2 linked regions of the Skermanella rosea genome follow. The protein of the gene in region 1 interacts with the protein of each later gene in a pairwise test. Links are inferred from orthologs where the notes say so. Each region holds a gene or a part of one and is shown on either strand. Other genes may lie near its edges. The genes, in order: recJ and JL101_RS03770.

What was found.
Region 2: the proteins of recJ (region 1) and JL101_RS03770 interact in binary tests that used the Escherichia coli proteins (3 or more experiments, as listed by UniProt). The link is inferred for Skermanella rosea from one-to-one orthologs.

The regions. Positions count from the first base shown.
Region 1 is NZ_CP086111.1:2,174,443-2,182,905, forward strand. What follows is about bases 2,670-5,669. They hold recJ (single-stranded-DNA-specific exonuclease RecJ), read left to right. Parts: upstream 2,670-3,275; coding sequence 3,276-5,063; downstream 5,064-5,669. Other genes in these bases: glpX (class II fructose-bisphosphatase), read left to right, coding at 2,670-3,279. In the rest of the region: JL101_RS09935 (LL-diaminopimelate aminotransferase), read left to right, coding at 1-904; JL101_RS09940 (homoserine dehydrogenase), read left to right, coding at 901-2,193; more of glpX, read left to right, coding at 2,311-2,669; JL101_RS09965 (hypothetical protein), read right to left, coding at 6,830-7,675; JL101_RS09970 (hypothetical protein), read right to left, coding at 8,281-8,451. UniProt on the Escherichia coli protein: Single-stranded-DNA-specific exonuclease.
Region 2 is NZ_CP086111.1:800,186-808,608, forward strand. Bases 4,855-7,814 are described here. They hold JL101_RS03770 (DNA topoisomerase), read left to right. Parts: upstream 4,855-5,233; coding sequence 5,234-7,396; downstream 7,397-7,814. Other genes in these bases: JL101_RS03765 (hypothetical protein), read right to left, coding at 4,855-5,037; JL101_RS03775 (superoxide dismutase), read right to left, coding at 7,474-7,814. Outside these bases: JL101_RS03750 (acetolactate synthase 3 large subunit), read right to left, coding at 24-1,799; tRNA (adenosine(37)-N6)-dimethylallyltransferase MiaA, read right to left, coding at 1,963-2,904; phosphoserine phosphatase SerB, read left to right, coding at 2,964-3,875; more of JL101_RS03765, read right to left, coding at 3,892-4,854; more of JL101_RS03775, read right to left, coding at 7,815-8,154; JL101_RS03780 (cupin domain-containing protein), read right to left, coding at 8,345-8,423.

The sequences.
Region 1 (8,463 bases):
CCCGGGCGACATCATGCTGGTGCCCAATCCCAGCTACCCGATCCATCCCTTCGGCTTCATCCTGGCCGGCGCCGCGATCCGCCACCTGCCGATCGGGCAGGGCTACAGCTTCATGGAGTCGCTGGAGCGCGCGGTGAAGCACAGCGTGCCCAAGCCGCTGGCGGTCGTGCTGAACTATCCGTCGAACCCGACGGCCGAGGTCGTCGATCTCGACTTCTACCGGCCGATCGTCGAGTTCTGCCTGAAGCACGGCATCTATATCCTGTCCGATCTGGCCTATTCCGAGATCTATTTCGACGACGTGCCGCCGCCGTCGATCCTGGAGATCCCGGAAGCGCGGGAGATCGCGGTCGAGTTCACGTCGATGAGCAAGACCTATTCCATGCCGGGCTGGCGAATCGGCTTCGCGACCGGCAACAAGAAGCTGATCACCGCCCTGGCGCGCATCAAGTCCTACCTGGACTACGGCGCCTTCACCCCGATCCAGGTCGCCGCCGCCGCGGCGCTCAACGGTCCGCAGGACTGCGTCGCCGAGGCTCGGGCGATCTACAAGGCGCGCCGCGACGTCCTGATCGAGGGGCTGGCGGCGGCGGGGTGGCAGGTGCCCAGCCCGCCGGCCAGCATGTTCGCCTGGGCGCCGATCCCGGCCCAGTTCGCCCACCTGGGCAGCCTGGAGTTCAGCAAGCTGCTGCTCCAGGAGGCCAAGGTCGCCGTGGCGCCCGGCATCGGCTTCGGCGAGTACGGCGACGGCCATGTCCGCCTGGCGCTGGTCGAGAACCAGCACCGCATCCGGCAGGCCTGCCGCAACATCCGCCTGTTCTTCCAGGAAGCCGGGATCGCGCCGCAGGGTACCGCGCGCCGCCCCCCGGTTCCCGCCGGCGCCAAGCAGCGGGCCGCGTCGTGATCGCCCCGCTGAAGATCGGGGTCGCCGGCCTCGGGACCGTCGGCGGCGGCGTCCTGAAGCTGCTGGACGGCCATGCCGACCTGCTGGCCGGGCGGAGCGGCCGGCGCATGATCGTCACCGCGGTCAGCGCGCGGACCCGCGGCCGTGACCGCGGCGTGGACCTCAGCGGCGCCCGCTGGTACGAGGACGCGACGGCGCTGGCCGCCGATCCCGACGTCGACGTCGTGGTCGAACTGATCGGCGGGTCCGAGGGAGTCGCCCGCGAACTGTGCGAGACCGCTCTGTCCCGCGGCAAGCACGTGGTCACCGCCAACAAGGCGCTGCTGGCGCTCCACGGCACCGGCCTGGCCCGGCTGGCCGAGGAGAACGGGGTGGCGCTCGCCTTCGAGGCGGCGGTGGCCGGCGGCATCCCGGTGATCAAGGGACTCCGCGAGGGGCTGGCGGCCAACGGGATCAAGGAAGTCCACGGCATCCTGAACGGCACCTGCAACTACATCCTGACCGAGATGCGAGAGACCGGGCGCGAGTTCGGCGACGTGCTCGCCGAGGCGCAGAAGCTGGGCTATGCCGAGGCGGACCCGAGCTTCGACATCGACGGCGTGGACGCCGCCCACAAGCTGGCGATCCTGACCTCCGTCGCGTTCGGCTGCGCGGTCGATTTCGAATCCGTCCATATCGAAGGCATCCGGCACATCTCCGCGCTGGACATCGACTATGCCCGGGAACTGGGATACCGGATCAAGCTGCTGGGCATCGCCCGGCGCTACAACGGAAACGTCGAGCAGCGGGTCCATCCGGCCATGGTGCCGGTCGATTCGCCGATCGCGTCGGTCGACGGCGTGTTCAACGCGGTGGTGGCGGACGGGGATTTCGTCGAGAAGGTCACCTTCGTCGGCCGCGGTGCTGGCGCCGGCCCGACAGCGTCGGCGGTCGTCGCCGACCTCGTGGACGTGGCGCGGGGCCGGATCTCCCCGGCGTTCGGCGTCCCGTCCGATCGGCTTGAAAGCGTCCGAGCCGCCCCGCCCGAGGAACGCCGAGGAGCGTACTACCTGCGCCTCATGGTGGTCGACCGCCCCGGCGTGATAGCAGAGGTGGCGGCGGCGTTGCGCGACGAGAATGTTTCCATGGAATCGTTCCTGCAGCGCGGCCGTGCGCCGGGAGAAGCGGTTCCCGTCGTGTTGACTACACACGATACCGACGAGGCGTCCATGCAGCGGGCGCTGGAGTCGCTGTCGCGGTTGGAAGCGGTGCTGGAAGCGCCGCGGATGATTCGCATCGAGCAGTTCTGAGCCAGGTCCGACGGGTCGGAGGCCCCGAAAACAGGGCTCCGGCGGAAATTCAATCGACTGAGGAAATTGGGGAAGAACCCCAGGGGGAAAACGATGGTAGAGCAAGCAGCGCGTCAGATGGACCGCAACCTGGCCCTCGAGGTCGTACGCGTCACCGAGGCGGCCGCCCTGTCGGCATCGCTGCTGATCGGCCGCGGCGACGAGAAGCTGGCCGACCAGGCGGCTGTGGATGCGATGCGCCAGGCGCTGAACAGCCTGGCGATCGACGGCACCGTCGTGATCGGCGAGGGCGAGCGGGACGAGGCGCCGATGCTCTATATCGGCGAGAAGGTCGGCACCGGCGGCCCGAAGGTCGATATCGCCCTCGACCCGCTGGAGGGCACCACCATCACCGCGACGGGCGGCCCGAACGCGCTCGCCGTGGTCGCGATGGCGGAGGAGGGCGGCTTCCTGAACGCGCCCGACGTCTACATGGACAAGATCGCGGTCGGCGGCAACCTGCCCGAAAATGTCGTGGACCTGGACGAGACGGTCGCCAATAACCTGAAGAACCTGGCCAAGGCCAAGGGCGCCGAAGTCTCCGAGCTGCTGGTCTGCATCCTGGACCGGCCGCGCCACTCCGAGCTGATCGCCAAGGTCCGCGAGGCCGGCGCCCGAATCATGCTGATCTCCGACGGCGACGTGTCCGGCGTGATCGCGACCTCCCAGCCGGAAAGCGGCGTGGACATGTACATGGGCAGCGGCGGCGCGCCGGAAGGCGTCCTGGCGGCGGCGGCCCTGCGCTGCATCGGCGGCCAGTTCCAGGGCCGGCTGCTGTTCCGCAACGACGACGAGAAGGCCCGGGCGGCGCGCTGGGGCGTCACCGACCTGACCCGCAAGTACGAGCTGAACGACCTGGCCAGCGGCAACGTGATGTTCGCCGCCACCGGCGTCACCACCGGCACCATGCTGCGGGGCGTTCGCCGTTTCGCCGGCGGGGCCGTGACCCACTCGATCGTCATGCGCTCGAAGAGCGGCACCGTCCGCATCGTCGAGGCGCACCACAACTTCCGCCGCAAGACCGGCTTCGGTCCCGCGGATAAGTGAGTTCGCAACACGCCTTCCTGAACGTTACCCGCTCGCTCGGCGGCCGGCGCTGGATCGCCCGGCCGTCCGACGAGCGGACCGCCCTGGCGCTCGCCCAGAGCCACGGCCTGCCGGAACTGGTGGGCCGCGTCCTCTCGGCGCGCGGCGTCGATCTGCCCACGGCGGACAATTTCCTGTCGCCGACGCTCAAGGCGTTGCTGCCCGACCCCAGCCACCTGAAGGACATGGACGCCGCGGCCGACCGCATCGCGCGCGCGATCCGGTCCGGCGAACGGGTGGCGGTGTTCGGCGACTATGATGTGGACGGCGCCACCTCCTCGGCACTGCTGCGCCGTTTCTTCCGCGCGGCGGGGGCGGACCTCTCCGTCTATATTCCGGACCGGATCGCCGAAGGCTACGGCCCCAACGCGCCGGCGCTGATCCGCCTGAAGGAAAAGGGCATCAGCCTGGTGGTCACGGTCGATTGCGGCGTTACCGCCTTCGATCCGCTGGCCGCCGCCGCCGCCGCGGGGCTCGACGTGGTCGTGGTCGACCACCACGCCGCGGAGCCGCGCCTGCCGCAGGCGGTCGCGGTGGTGAACCCCAACCGGGTGGATGACGCCTCGCCGCACAAGACCCTTGCGGCGGTCGGCGTCACCTTCCTGCTGGTCGTGGCGCTCAACCGCGTGCTGCGGGATGCCGGCTGGTGGTCGGCGGGCCGGCCGCAGCCGGACTTGCTGGGCTGGCTCGACATCGTTGCCCTGGGCACGGTATGCGACGTGGTCCCGCTGGTCGGCCTCAACCGCGCCCTGGTGAGCCAAGGGCTCAGGGTGATGGCGCGGCGGTCCAACCCGGGCATCACCGCCTTGTCCGACCTGTGCAAGCTGGCGGAGAAGCCGGACGCCTGGCATGCCGGCTATATCCTGGGGCCGCGGGTGAACGCCGGCGGGCGGGTCGGCGCGTCCGACCTGGGTGCCCGGCTGCTCTCGACCGACGATCCGGCCGAGGCCGCCGACCTGGCGCGCATCCTCGACCAGCACAATACCGAGCGCCGCGCCATCGAGGCGGCGGTGGTCGAGGAGGCCATGGTCCAGGTCGAGGCGGCGCTGGAGGACCTGGGCGGGCTGGTCTTCGCGGTCGGCGAAGGCTGGCATCCGGGGGTGATCGGCATCGTCGCCGCCCGCCTGAAGGAGCGCTACAACCGCGCGGCCTGCGTCGTGGCGCTCGACAAGGGCATCGGAAAGGCGTCCGGCCGGTCGGTCCGCGGGGTCGACCTGGGGGCGGCGGTGATCGCCGCGCGCCATGCCGGCCTGCTGATCGCCGGCGGCGGCCACCGCATGGCGGCGGGCTTCACCGCGGCTGCCGAGCGGCTGCCGGAGCTGAAGCAATTCCTGTCCGACCGCATCGCCGCCCAGCAGGAGGGCGGACCGCTGGCCCCGACCCTGGAGCTGGACGGCGTGCTGTCGGTGGGGGGCGCCACGCCCGACCTGGTCGGTACGCTGGCCAAGCTGGGGCCGTTCGGCACCGGCAATTCTGAGCCCCGCTTCGCGCTGGCCGACGCCCGGATCGCCCATGCCAGCGTGGTCGGCGAGAACCATGTCCGCTGCATCCTGACCAGCGGAGGCGGCGAGCGCCTGAAGGCCATCGCGTTCCGCGCGCTCGACAGCGACCTGGGCAAGGGCCTGCTGAAGAGCGGCGGCGCGCCGCTTCATGTCGCCGGTCATCTGCGCCCCGACAACTGGCAGGGACGCAACGAGGTCCAGCTGATGATCGAGGACGCCGCCCCGGTCTGGGGAGGGAACTGAACCCTTGCCGGGGCGGAGAAATTTCCCACAGAAACTTCGCCGCCCCAGCAAAATCCGCCTTGATTTACCCCCGTCGCCCGGCTATCCATCCACTCACTTCAGCGCCTCGTCCCCTTCGTCTAGAGGCCTAGGACACCGCCCTTTCACGGCGGCGACACGGGTTCGAATCCCGTAGGGGACGCCAGCACTTTTCGATGACTTAGCTGGCCGCGCACTCTTCTGAACAAGCTTTGTCGGGTATTTTGTCGGTAACCCGCCCGCGAATGGTGCTTTGCACGGCCTTGGATCGGCTTGCATTGGTTTGGACTCCAATTCTCAATCCGGGCTGTTTCTCGACGTCTTGGCCGATTCGCGGCTGATGAGCAGCTTGCCGGCCAGCTTCTTCACGACAGGGTCTTTCCCTTCTCTCATCATGGAGAAGAAAGTGCCTCGGCTGATCGAGTGAGAGCTGGCTCAGGAAATCTGGACAGCGGGATAAGTGGAGTTTCTGCCTGAAGGCGGCCGGTATGTGTGCCGCACAGGAGAGAGCATGACGAGAAGACCCCGCCGGAACCACACACCGGCTTTCAAGGCGAAGGTGGCTTTGGCTGCCGTCAAGGGCGAGAATACGCTGGCCGAGTTGGCTCGGCAGTTCGACATTCATCCCAACCAGATCACCCAGTGGAAGGCGCAGTTGCTCGACGGGGCGGCCGGGGTGTTCGGATCGGACAGCTGCGGCGAAAGCCAGCGTCCGGAGGTCGATCTGACGGTGCTACATGCCAAGATCGGAGAGCTGACGCTGGAGAACGATTTTTTGGCCGGCGCGCTCGGCAAAGCGGGCAGGCCTTGCGCAAAGCGACGATCGACCGCTCCCATGATCTGCCGATCACGCGGCAGGCCAAGGTGCTCAACGTCAGCCGGGGCAGTGTTTACTACCTGTCGAGGCTGGCCTCGGCCGCCGATCTCGCCCTGATTCGCCGGATAGATGAACTGCATCTTGATTTCCCCTTCGCAGGCAGCCGCATGCTGCGCGACCTGCTGATCGCCGAGGGCTTTCGGACCGGCCGCTGGCATGTCGCGACGCTGATGAAGCGGATAAGCACCCAGGCCCTCTACCGTAAGCCCAACAGTTCGAAGCCAGCACCGGGCCACAGGATCTATCCGTATCTCCTGCGCAATCTGCCGGTCACCCGTGCCAACCAGGTCTGGGCCATGGACCTGACCTACGTTCGCATGGCGCGTGGCTTCGTCTGCCTCGCCGCCGTGATCGACTGGTTCAGCAGGCGCGTCCTGTCCTGGGGGTTCTCGATCACGATGGAGGCCGGGTTCTGCGTTGAGGCGGTCGAGGAAGCTTTGGCCCGCCATGGCAAGCCGGAGATCTTCAACAACGATCAGGGCAGCCAGTTTACCAGCGCCGCGTTCACCGGCCTGCTGACCGACAACGCCATCGCCATCAGAATGGACGGCAGGGGGCATTGCGCGACAACGTGTTTGTGGAGCGGCTCTGGCGCTCCGCCAAATATGAGGAAACATACCTCAAGGCCTACGATACGGTAGCCGAGGCGCGGAAATCGCTCGCCAGTTACTTCGGCTTTTACAACTCCCGCAGACCTCATTCGAGCCTTGACCGGCAAACACCCGATCAGGCCTACTTCACCCCGCTTCCGCAGGTCGCGGCAGCCTGAACCCCGCAGGCGCTTCACTTGTCCGCTGAAAATGCTGTTCAAATAAATGGAGCCACCTCATTAATTCCGGAAACAGGTGCGCTGGCAAGCGCGCCGGGGCAATCATTTGGGCTGATTTGTGAAGGGTGGATTGGCGTTATTGACTGAAGCGGTGCCTGCTTTCTCTTCTACAATGCTTGCCTGAGAACCTTCTTGTTTGGGCATCACATTAGGTGGCGCTCCAAAGCCGCCTCCCTGAAGCTGGATTCCTGATCGCTCGCTGACATGGTTGTTTGCTCCAACACTAGCACTTACAACCTGAGAAGGCGAAAGCTTAGGTTTCTCGAGTTCCGCATCGCTAATGGTGTAAATATATAGAACATAGACCAAAAAGAACGCAAACGATATAATTAGAATGAATAGGCCGGTTATTGAAGATTTTAGGGACACTTTTCCTTGCTCGAGTGCTATGTTGCTATCTTGAGAAAATGAATCTTTCCCATTTAATGCTAATCGATAGGAGGCCATTAGTTGGAGTGCAGCCAGCATGACACCCGATATAGTTATCGAAACCACCATCCACAGAGTAACGCCTTCGGCATAATACTGCCTTTCAAATTTCGTTTTGCGGATTTTGTAATCGTTGAGCGCGCTTTCATTAAATACCACTGAAATACAAAGATTAGAGAATTCGTATATAATATCTTTCGACATTGTCTGATAACCAGCTAGCTTCATGTAATTGCTCATGCACGAATTCATCGATAGTTTGTCAAGATCATTTTCTGCTGACGTGGCAATCGGTGTTTGTGTCTGGTTGTTGGTCAAGCTGTGATGTGAGAAAAAGATGCCGGCTATAAATCCGAAAAGTACTGCTGTGAGTAGAGTTGTAACTAGTAAGAATAAAATTTTCAGGACATAATTTGATTGCCCGGCATCAATTTCGCGAATAAGTTGGTTGCGTTTCACTGGGTAAATCCATATATCGGTCCTTTGAAAGAGTTGCAATAGCAACTAACTCCAGGAGAAACCGGAGTTGACGGAATATAACAAGTTCCGAACGGAGTTGCACACATAACTAAATTCATTTGCGGTGGGGGAGGTGTCTGCGCCGGCACGAATGGAGCTTGATTTGGGAAGGAAGGAAGCGGAGCGGGTGGTGCCTGAGATGGGCAATCTGTGCTTTGGGTTCCATCAGGGTATGTAGTAGTTTTGCATCCACTCTGAGCATAGGAGGGATAAGCTCCTGGTATAATTTGGATTAGTGCTGATACCAACAGAACATACTTCATGGAAGAGCTCCTCCAGAACTTGTTTAGCCGCATCATACTCGTCTGATACATTCATTTACATGAACTTCGCATTGGTATCAATATTCCATTAAGTGTTATGCCACATTCGGTGGTTCTGGGCTAATTTATAGTTGGCTCATGAAACTATTCAGATCTTGGAACCACTGTCGCTCATTGTAACTTCCGGCCTTGTCGTTTGGCGTAACCGACACATCAGCGATAGGTACCTAAATTCCGGCTGGGCTGCTTTATTCAGAGTGCAAGAGGGTGTTGAGGTGAAGGCTAGCCAAATTCGAGCGATGTGATGGCGTGAGGCGTGAGGCTGATCGCTTGTTGATCTGGAAGGGGGCGCAGCGGGATCCAGGAAGACGCGCGATGGCGGACAAACCCCACCCAACGGATCTGACGGATCAGCAATGTGAACTGATCCGGCTGTTGCTTGAGCACAGCCATGGACGGCGTGGC
Region 2 (8,423 bases), 1.4 Mb from region 1 along the record:
TTTCGACCGCGGAAAGCGGCGCCTTATACCAGGACCATGCCTTCCTCGGGAGTGCTGTCCCGCTGCATCCCGTTGCCCTGCTGGTCCGCCGGGCCCAGCAGGATTTCGTTGTGTGCCCTCCCGCCGGGGATCATCGGGAAGCAGTTTTCCTTCTGGTCCACGCACATGTCGACGATCACCGGGCGGCGGACGTCGATCATTTCCTGAAGCACCGCGTCCACCTCCGACACCTTGGTGGCGCGCAATCCCACGCCGCCGAAGGCCTCGGCCAGCTTGACGAAGTCGGGCAGGGCCTCGCTGTAGCTCTCCGAATAGCGGCTGCCGTGCAGCAGTTCCTGCCACTGGCGGACCATGCCCATGTACTGGTTGTTCAGGATCAGCACCTTGATCGGCAGGCGGTACTGGACCGCGGTCGCCAGCTCCTGCATGTTCATCATGAAGGACGCCTCGCCCGACACGTCCACCACCAGCGCGTCGGGATGCGCGATCTGGGTGCCGATGGCGGCCGGCAAGCCGTAGCCCATGGTGCCCAGCCCGCCCGACGTCATCCAGCGGTTCGGCTCCTCGAAGGGGATGAACTGGGCGGCCCACATCTGGTGCTGGCCGACCTCGGTCGTGATGTAGGTGTCGCGGTTCCGGGTCAGCTCGCGCAGCCGCTCAAGCGCGTATTGCGGCTTGATCACCGGGTCGGAGTGGATGTAGCGCAGGCAGTCGCGGCCCCGCCACTCGGCGATCTGGGCCCACCACTGCTTCAGCGCCTCCTTGTCCGGACGCTTCTGGCGGGCCTTCCAGATGCGGATCATGTCTTCCAGGACATGGGCGCAGTCGCCGACGATCGGCACGTCCACCCGGACGTTCTTGTTGATCGAGCTGGGATCGATGTCCACATGGATCTTCTTGCTGCCGGGCGAGAACTCCGACAGCTTGCCGGTCACGCGGTCGTCGAACCGCGCGCCGATATTGATCATCACGTCGCACCCGTGCATCGCCAGGTTGGCCTCGTAGGTGCCGTGCATGCCCAGCATGCCCAGGAACTGCGGGTCCGACGCCGGATAGGCACCCAGGCCCATCAGGGTGTTGGTGCAGGGATAGCCCGTCATGCGGACGAACTGGGTCAGCAGCTTGGAAGCCAGCGGGCCGGAATTGATCACGCCGCCGCCGGTATAGAAGATCGGCCGCTTGGCGTTGGCGATCAGCTCGACCGCCTCTTCGACGCGGGCGATCTCCGGCTTGACCTGCGGGCGGTAGGTCTTGTGCCTGACCTCGTTCGGCGGCACGTACGGGCCGTCTGCGAACTGCACGTCCTTGGGGATGTCGATCACGACCGGGCCGGGGCGGCCGCTCTTCGCGACCCAGAACGCCTCGTGCATGGTCCGCGCCAGGTTGGCGACGTCCTTCACCAGGTAATTGTGCTTGGTGCAGGGCCGGGTGATGCCGGTCGTGTCGGCTTCCTGGAAGGCGTCGTTGCCGATCAGGTGCGTCGGCACCTGGCCGCTCAGGCACACGATCGGGATGCTGTCCATCAGCGCGTCGGTCAGGCCGGTGACCGCGTTGGTGGCGCCGGGGCCGGACGTTACGAGAACGACGCCGACCTTGCCGGTCGAGCGCGCATAACCTTCCGCCGCATGGACAGCCGCCTGTTCGTGACGCACCAGGATGTGGCGCAGGTCGTTCTGCTTGAACAGGGCGTCATAGATCGGAAGTACCGCGCCGCCGGGATAGCCGAAAATGACGTCTACGCCCTGGTCCTTCAGGGACTTGATGACGATCTCCGCACCGGTCAGCTTGTTCTCGGACATCTTTGACTACCTTCGTGTGTAGCGCACCCGCGCGCACCGCGGATGCCTCGTCTCCGTCTATGAAAATCCCGTTGTTTCTCAGGAATTTCAGCAAGTTGGCACTTCGGCCCGGGGCTGTGCCGAGGGCCGGGAAGCCGCAACCTAATCAAAACATTTTCCAGGGTCAACCCATTTTGCGAATTATGTTGCGAACCGTTTGTTGCATGCTTTCCGAATCTTGCGCGTTAATCACATGGCTGCCATGCGCCGGGCCGAGCTGGTGGCGGAACCAGGTGCCCTGCCGTTTGGCGTAGCGCCGGGTCGAGGTCTTGGCGGCGGCGACCGCGTCCTCCAGCGCGGCCTCGCCGCGCAGATAGGCCGAAAGTTCCGGCACGCCCAGCGCCTTCAGGGCCGGCAGGCCGGGGGAGAGGTCCAGCTCCAGCAGCGCGCGGACCTCGTCCAGGGCGCCGCGCTCCATCATGATGTCGAAGCGCCGGTCGCAGGCGGCGTACAGCGCGCCGCGCGGCGGATCGACCACGAACGGCACGAAGCGCAGGCCGGGCGGCGGGCCGGCCGCCGGGGCGGACTGCCAGTCGGTGATCGACCGGCCGGTCGCCTCCAGCACCTCCAGCGCGCGGCCCAGGCGCTGGCCGTCGCCCGGCTTCAGGCGGGCCGCCGTGGCGGGGTCGCGTTCGGCCAGCAGCGCGTGCAACCCCGGGGCACCCAGCGCTTCCCGGCGCTCCCGCACGGAAGCCCGGACCGCCTCGGGGATCGGCGGGATGTCGGCCAGCCCCTCCATCAGCGCCCGGATATAGAGGCCGGTGCCGCCGACCACGATCGGCAGCCGCCCGGCCGCGTGGGCCTCGGCGATCTCCGCCAGGGCCAGCGCCTGCCAGCGCGCCGCCGAGCAGCGCTCCGACGCCGGCAGCGCGCCGTAGAGCCGGTGCGGCGCCCGCGCCTCGTCCTCCGCGGTCGGCCGGGCGGTCAGGACCGGCAGCTCGGCGTAGATCTGCATGCTGTCGGCATTGATGACGGTACCGCCGAATTCCTCGGCCAGATCGAGTGCCAGCGCGGATTTGCCGCTGGCGGTAGGTCCGCCGACGACGACTACGGGTTTATCTGGCATGGACAACGCTTGGTGAGACATTTCATAAAGGCGGCCGACCCTCGCCCGCGGATACTTCCATGAACAATGTTCTGACCCTGATCGCCGATCCCGCCGCCGCCGACCTGGACGATAGCACGGTAGGCGCCGCGCGCGCCGCCCTGAAGGACCTGGGGGCCGAAACCGGCGCTCCGGACTGGCTCGCCCCCGGCGTCGCCTGCGACATCCCGTTCGACGGGCTCAACTGCGACCAGGCCGACGCGGCGCTCCACACCGCCTTGCCCGGGCGTCCGGTGGACCTGATCACCCAGCCGGCCGAGGGACGCCGCAAGCGGCTGCTGGTGGCCGACATGGAGTCCACCATCATCCGGCAGGAGATGCTGGACGAACTGGCCGAGCTGGTCGGGCTCAAGGACCTGATCGCCGGGATCACCTGGCGCGCGATGAACGGCGAGATCGACTTCAAGGACGCGCTGCGCGAGCGGGTGGCGCTCCTCAAGGACCTGCCGGTCGAGGCGCTGGACCAGGTCTACGGCCGGGTCGACCTGATGCCGGGCGCGCTGGCGCTGGTCGCGACCATGAAGGCGAACGGCGCTTACTGTACCCTGGTGTCCGGCGGCTTCAAGTTCTTCACCGAGCGGGTGCGCGCCACGGTCGGGTTCGACGAGGACCAGGCCAACGATTTCGAAATCGCGGACGGAAGGCTGAGCGGCCGAGCGGTCGAGCCGATCCTGGACAAGGACGCCAAGGTGGCCGCCCTGATCCGGGTCGCCGGCGCCCAGCGGATCCCGCTGCGGGAGTCCATCGCGGTGGGCGATGGCGCCAACGACCTGCCGATGCTCCAGGCCGCCGGGCTGGGCGTCGCGTTCCACGCCAAGCCGGCGGTGGCGGCCCAGGCGCGGGCGCGGGTGGAGCGCTCCGACCTGACGGCGCTGCTTTACGCCCAGGGCTACCGGACCGAGGAGATCCAGGCGCCCCGCCTGATCTCCTGACGTCCGGCGCTTCCCGTCACGCCGTTTTCCGCTCCGCGTCCGGAGCATCCGGAGCGTCCGCCGGCTGCGGAGCGTCCGCCGGCGGGGCGGCCTCTGGCTCCGCGGCGGCGGGGGCCATGGCGGCCGCCGCGGCCGTCGTCGCGGCGGCGACCGCCGCTACCGCCGCGGCGCTGCCCGCCAGGGTGCCCGGGGCACCCTCCGCCGGGGCCTGAGCATCCGCCGCCGCGGGAGCGGAGGTGGGAGCGGGAGCAGGCGCGGGAGCCGGAGCAGGCGCGGGAGCCGGAGCAAGAACCGGCGCGAAGTCCGAAGCCGCCGGGGCGGAGCCGCGGGCGGGAGCCGCGGACGGGTCCGTCTTCTGCTTGAACAGGGATTCGACCGTGTCCACCAGCCGCTGCAGGATCGTGTAGACCAGAGTCGCCGAGAAGCCGCCGAGCAGGGCCAGCAGCGGCTTGCTGAAGGTGGCAGCCGCCGAGGTCGAGGTGACCGCCCCGGTCGCCTGGTCGATCTCCGGCCCGATCGGGATCATCTGCGACAGGACGAGCCCGGCGATCACGCCCAGGCCGATCCGGATCCAGTAGGACGATTCGAAATGCGGGTCGTAGGTGCCGGCCCCGATATAGGAGTGGGCGATGAACAGCGCGTGGAAGCACCCACCCATCGCCGCCGCGCTCATCAGGAAAACCAGCACCAGGAAGCTTTCCATCCCGCTCATCGAATAGATGTCGGACGCCAGGTTGGGAAGGTTGACGGCGTCCGACAGGCTGGTCAGCACGAACAGCAGGGTGAACAGAGTGGCGCCGACCACCAGCCTCCGGATCGACGGCAGCGGCCCCAGGCAGGAGATCCAGCCGTTGCGCGCCCGGTCGATCTGGAGCAGGTAGATCGTCCGGGGCGACGCCGGCGCCACCACCCTGGCCAGCTGGGTATGGATCGCGCCGAGCGTCGCGAGCGGCACCCCTCCGGAATTCACCGCCGTCTCGACCAGGTCCAGGGACTGCATCAGCGGATCCGGTATCACGGTCCCGCTGCCCATCGCGTGCCGGGCCATGGCGTCGCATTCCAGGGCGATCCGCTGGGTCAGGGTGACCTCGCCCCATTCCGCTTCGGGCGAACCGTTCGCGGCCGCCAGCCGGACCAGATTGTTGACCGATGTATCCGTCACGGATGGCCTCCAGGAAATTGACAACCGAAAGGACATGAGATTTCGCGGAAAGCATAAATAAATTATAAAAGACAAATCATGCACTACCGCGGCGTGTGCGGCTCTGGCGGAGGGCTGCAACCCTCCGCCGATGTTCTTGATTTGTTTGCGCGTACCCCTTAATGTAGACCTGTCCCCACAGCCCGGCATGCTTCCCATGGCGACCGTCATCATCACGGAAAAATCCAGTCAGGCCAAAGACCTGCGCGCCGCGCTGGGCGACCGGTTCGGCCGCATCCTGCCGGCGGAGGGGCACCTGCTGCGGCTGGCCGAGCCGGACGAGGTCAATCCCGCCTGGAAGCGCTGGTCCTCGGCCCTGCTCAAGCCCGACGGGCTGTACCCGACTCGGCCGGACCCGAACGGCAACAAGCCGGCCAAGTTCCAGGCCATCGCGTCGGCGCTGAAGGCGTGCGACCGGGTGATCCTGGCGACCGACTGCGACCGCGAGGGCCAGCTGATCGGGCAGGAGATCCTGGAGCATGTCGGGTTCCGCGGGCCGGTGCTGCGCGCCATCTTCACCGCGCAGGACCCCAAGACGATCCGCGACGCCTTCGACCGGCTGAAGCCCAACGCCGAGCTGCGCCCCGTCTACGAGGCGGCGGTCGCGCGCCAGCAGGCCGACCAGATCTTCAACCTGTCCCTGACGCGCACCGCGACCACGACCCTGCTGGCGCCGGGCGTCAAGGGCGTCATCGGCATCGGCCGGGTCAAGACGCCGACCCTGGCGATCGTCTGCCTGCGCGAGCTGGAGATCCTGAACTTCAAGCCGGAGGATTATTTCGAGGTCACGGCCACCGCGACGGTGGGGGCCGGCACCTTCCTGATGCGCCACGCCCCGCCGCCCAAGGACCGGATCAAGGACCGCGCCCGGGCGGAGGCGATCGCCGCCGCGGCGGAAGGCTGCCGGGGACCCCTGGCGGTGACGGTGGAGGAGAAGCGGCAGGGTCCCCCCCGCCTGTTCGACCTGCCCGCGCTCCAGAAGACCTGCGGCCAGCGCTGGGGCTGGAACGCCGACAAGACCCTGGCGGTCGCCCAGGAGCTGTACGACGGCGACGGTAAGAAGCTGATAACCTATCCCCGGGCCGAGGCCCGCTACCTGTCGGAGAACCAGATCGCCGACGTGCCGGCGGTCGTCGGCGCGCTCACGGCATTACGGGGCTTCGCCCACCTGGACATCTCCCGCCCGGTGATCCGCAAGGGCAAGTCCGGCCATTTCCACGACAAGTCGCTGGAAGGCGTGTCGCACCACGCGATCGTCCCCAACGTCAACGTCCTCAACGACCTGGAGCCCCGGCTGGCCCGGTTGAGCGACGACGAGAAGCGCCTGTTCGCGCTGATCTGCCGCTCCTACCTCGCGATCGTGATGCCGGACTACGAGTACCGCCAGACCACAATCACCATGCCGGTGCCCGTGCCGGGTTCAATGCCGCCGGGCAAGCCCGTGGAGTTCCGCACCATCGGCCGCGTGCCGATCCGGCTGGGCTGGAAGCAGGTCTTCGGCGGCACCGAGCCGGGCGCCCCCGCCGAGCCCGAGAACGAGCAGACCCTACCCCCCGTCAACGACGGTGACCCCGCCACCCTGTCCGACGCCAAGGTGGAGGCCAAGCGCACCCAGCCACCGCCCCGCTACAACGAGGGCACCCTGATCGACGCCATGCAGAACGCCTGGCGCTTCGTCGAGGACCCGGCGCTGCGCGACCGGCTGAAGGAAGCCAAGGGCATCGGCACGCCGGCGACCCGCGCCGAGGTGATCAAGGGGCTCAAGCGGCAGAACATGCTGGCGACCGACGGCAAGCTGGTGGTGCCGACGCCGGCCGGCCTCCACCTGTTCGAGCTGCTCCGGACCTCCGCGCCCGTGCTGGTCGATCCCGGCACCACCGCCGTCTGGGAGATGCGGCTGGACGAGATCGTGACCGGCCGGGCCGAGTTCCGCCACGTCATCGACGGCATCGCGACCGAGGCCGAACGCCTGATCGGCGCCCTCCGGTCCCGCCGGGGCACGGCCCTGGACCTGGGCGCCCCGGCCCCTCCCGTCGCCAAGACCCCGTCCAAGCGCCGCGCCGCCGCACCCGGAACCGCGCGCAAGCGAAAGTCCGCGGCGCCTGCCGACGGCGAGGCTTCTGCGGCACCGAAGCGCCGCCGGGCCACCACGCCGCGCAAGGCCGCGCCCAAGCCGTCCGGCAATCCGCCGACCGAGAAGATGCTGGCCTTCGCCAACAGCCTCGCGACCCGCAAGGGCGTCCCGCTGCCCCCGGAGGTAAGCACCGACTTCGACGCCTGCCGCAAGTTCCTGGACGCGCACGCCAAGGTCTCGCCCTGACACCCGGAGGGTGCGCGTCCCGCGCACCATGGGCGGCGTGACGCCGCCCCTCCCCGGAAACGACGCCGGCGGCGGCCTCAGACCGTCAGCGACCCCGCCTTGGCGGCGGCGTAGCGCTCGCCGACCTTGGCCCAGTTCACCGTGTTCCACCAGGCCTTCAGGTAGTCGGCCCGGCGGTTCTGATAAGTCAGGTAATAGGCGTGCTCCCACACGTCGTTGCCCATCAGCACGCGCTTGCCGTCCATCAGAGGCGTGTCCTGGTTCGGCCGGCTGTCCAGCGCCAGCTTGCCCTGGCGGTCCACCGTCACGAACACCCAGCCGGACCCGAACACCCGCGCCCCGGCGCCGTTGAACAGCTCCTTCATGGACTCCAGGCCGCCCAGGTCGCGGTCGATCGCGGCCTTCAGCTCGCCCGCCGGGGCACCGCCGCCCGGCCCCATGATCTGCCAGAACATGGTGTGGTTGGCGTGCCCGCCGCCATTGTTCCGGATTGCTGTCCGCACCGCCTCGGGCATCTCGCCGAGCTTCGCCAGGATGTTCTGGAGCGGCATCTCCGCGACCCTGGAATGGTCCTTTACCGCCGCGTTCAGGTTGTTGACATAGGCCGCGTGATGGCGCCCATGGTGGATCTCCATGGTCTTGGCATCGATGTGCGGCTCCAGCGCCGACGGCGCATAACCCAGCGGCTCCAGCTTGAACGGCCCCGACGGCGCCTGGGCCCACGCCCGGCCCACCGCTCCGCCCGCCAGCGTGACCATCGAGACAGCCCCCGCAGCCGCAAGAAATCCGCGGCGCCCCATCATCAGCATCGCTCGTGCCCTCCCTGATGCAGTCTTCGGCGGGTGCCTCATGCCGGCACCGCCCCATTGCCTAAATGGGCGCCGTGCATTTTCTCTTCGAGACTGATCGGAGCGCACTTTCGATCAGTCTCCAACAGATCACCGCCTCCTACTCCACCGCCTCGAAGCTCGCATAAAGCTTCCGCGCCCGCTCCACCACCTCCCAAGTCCCCACGAACCCCGCCGGC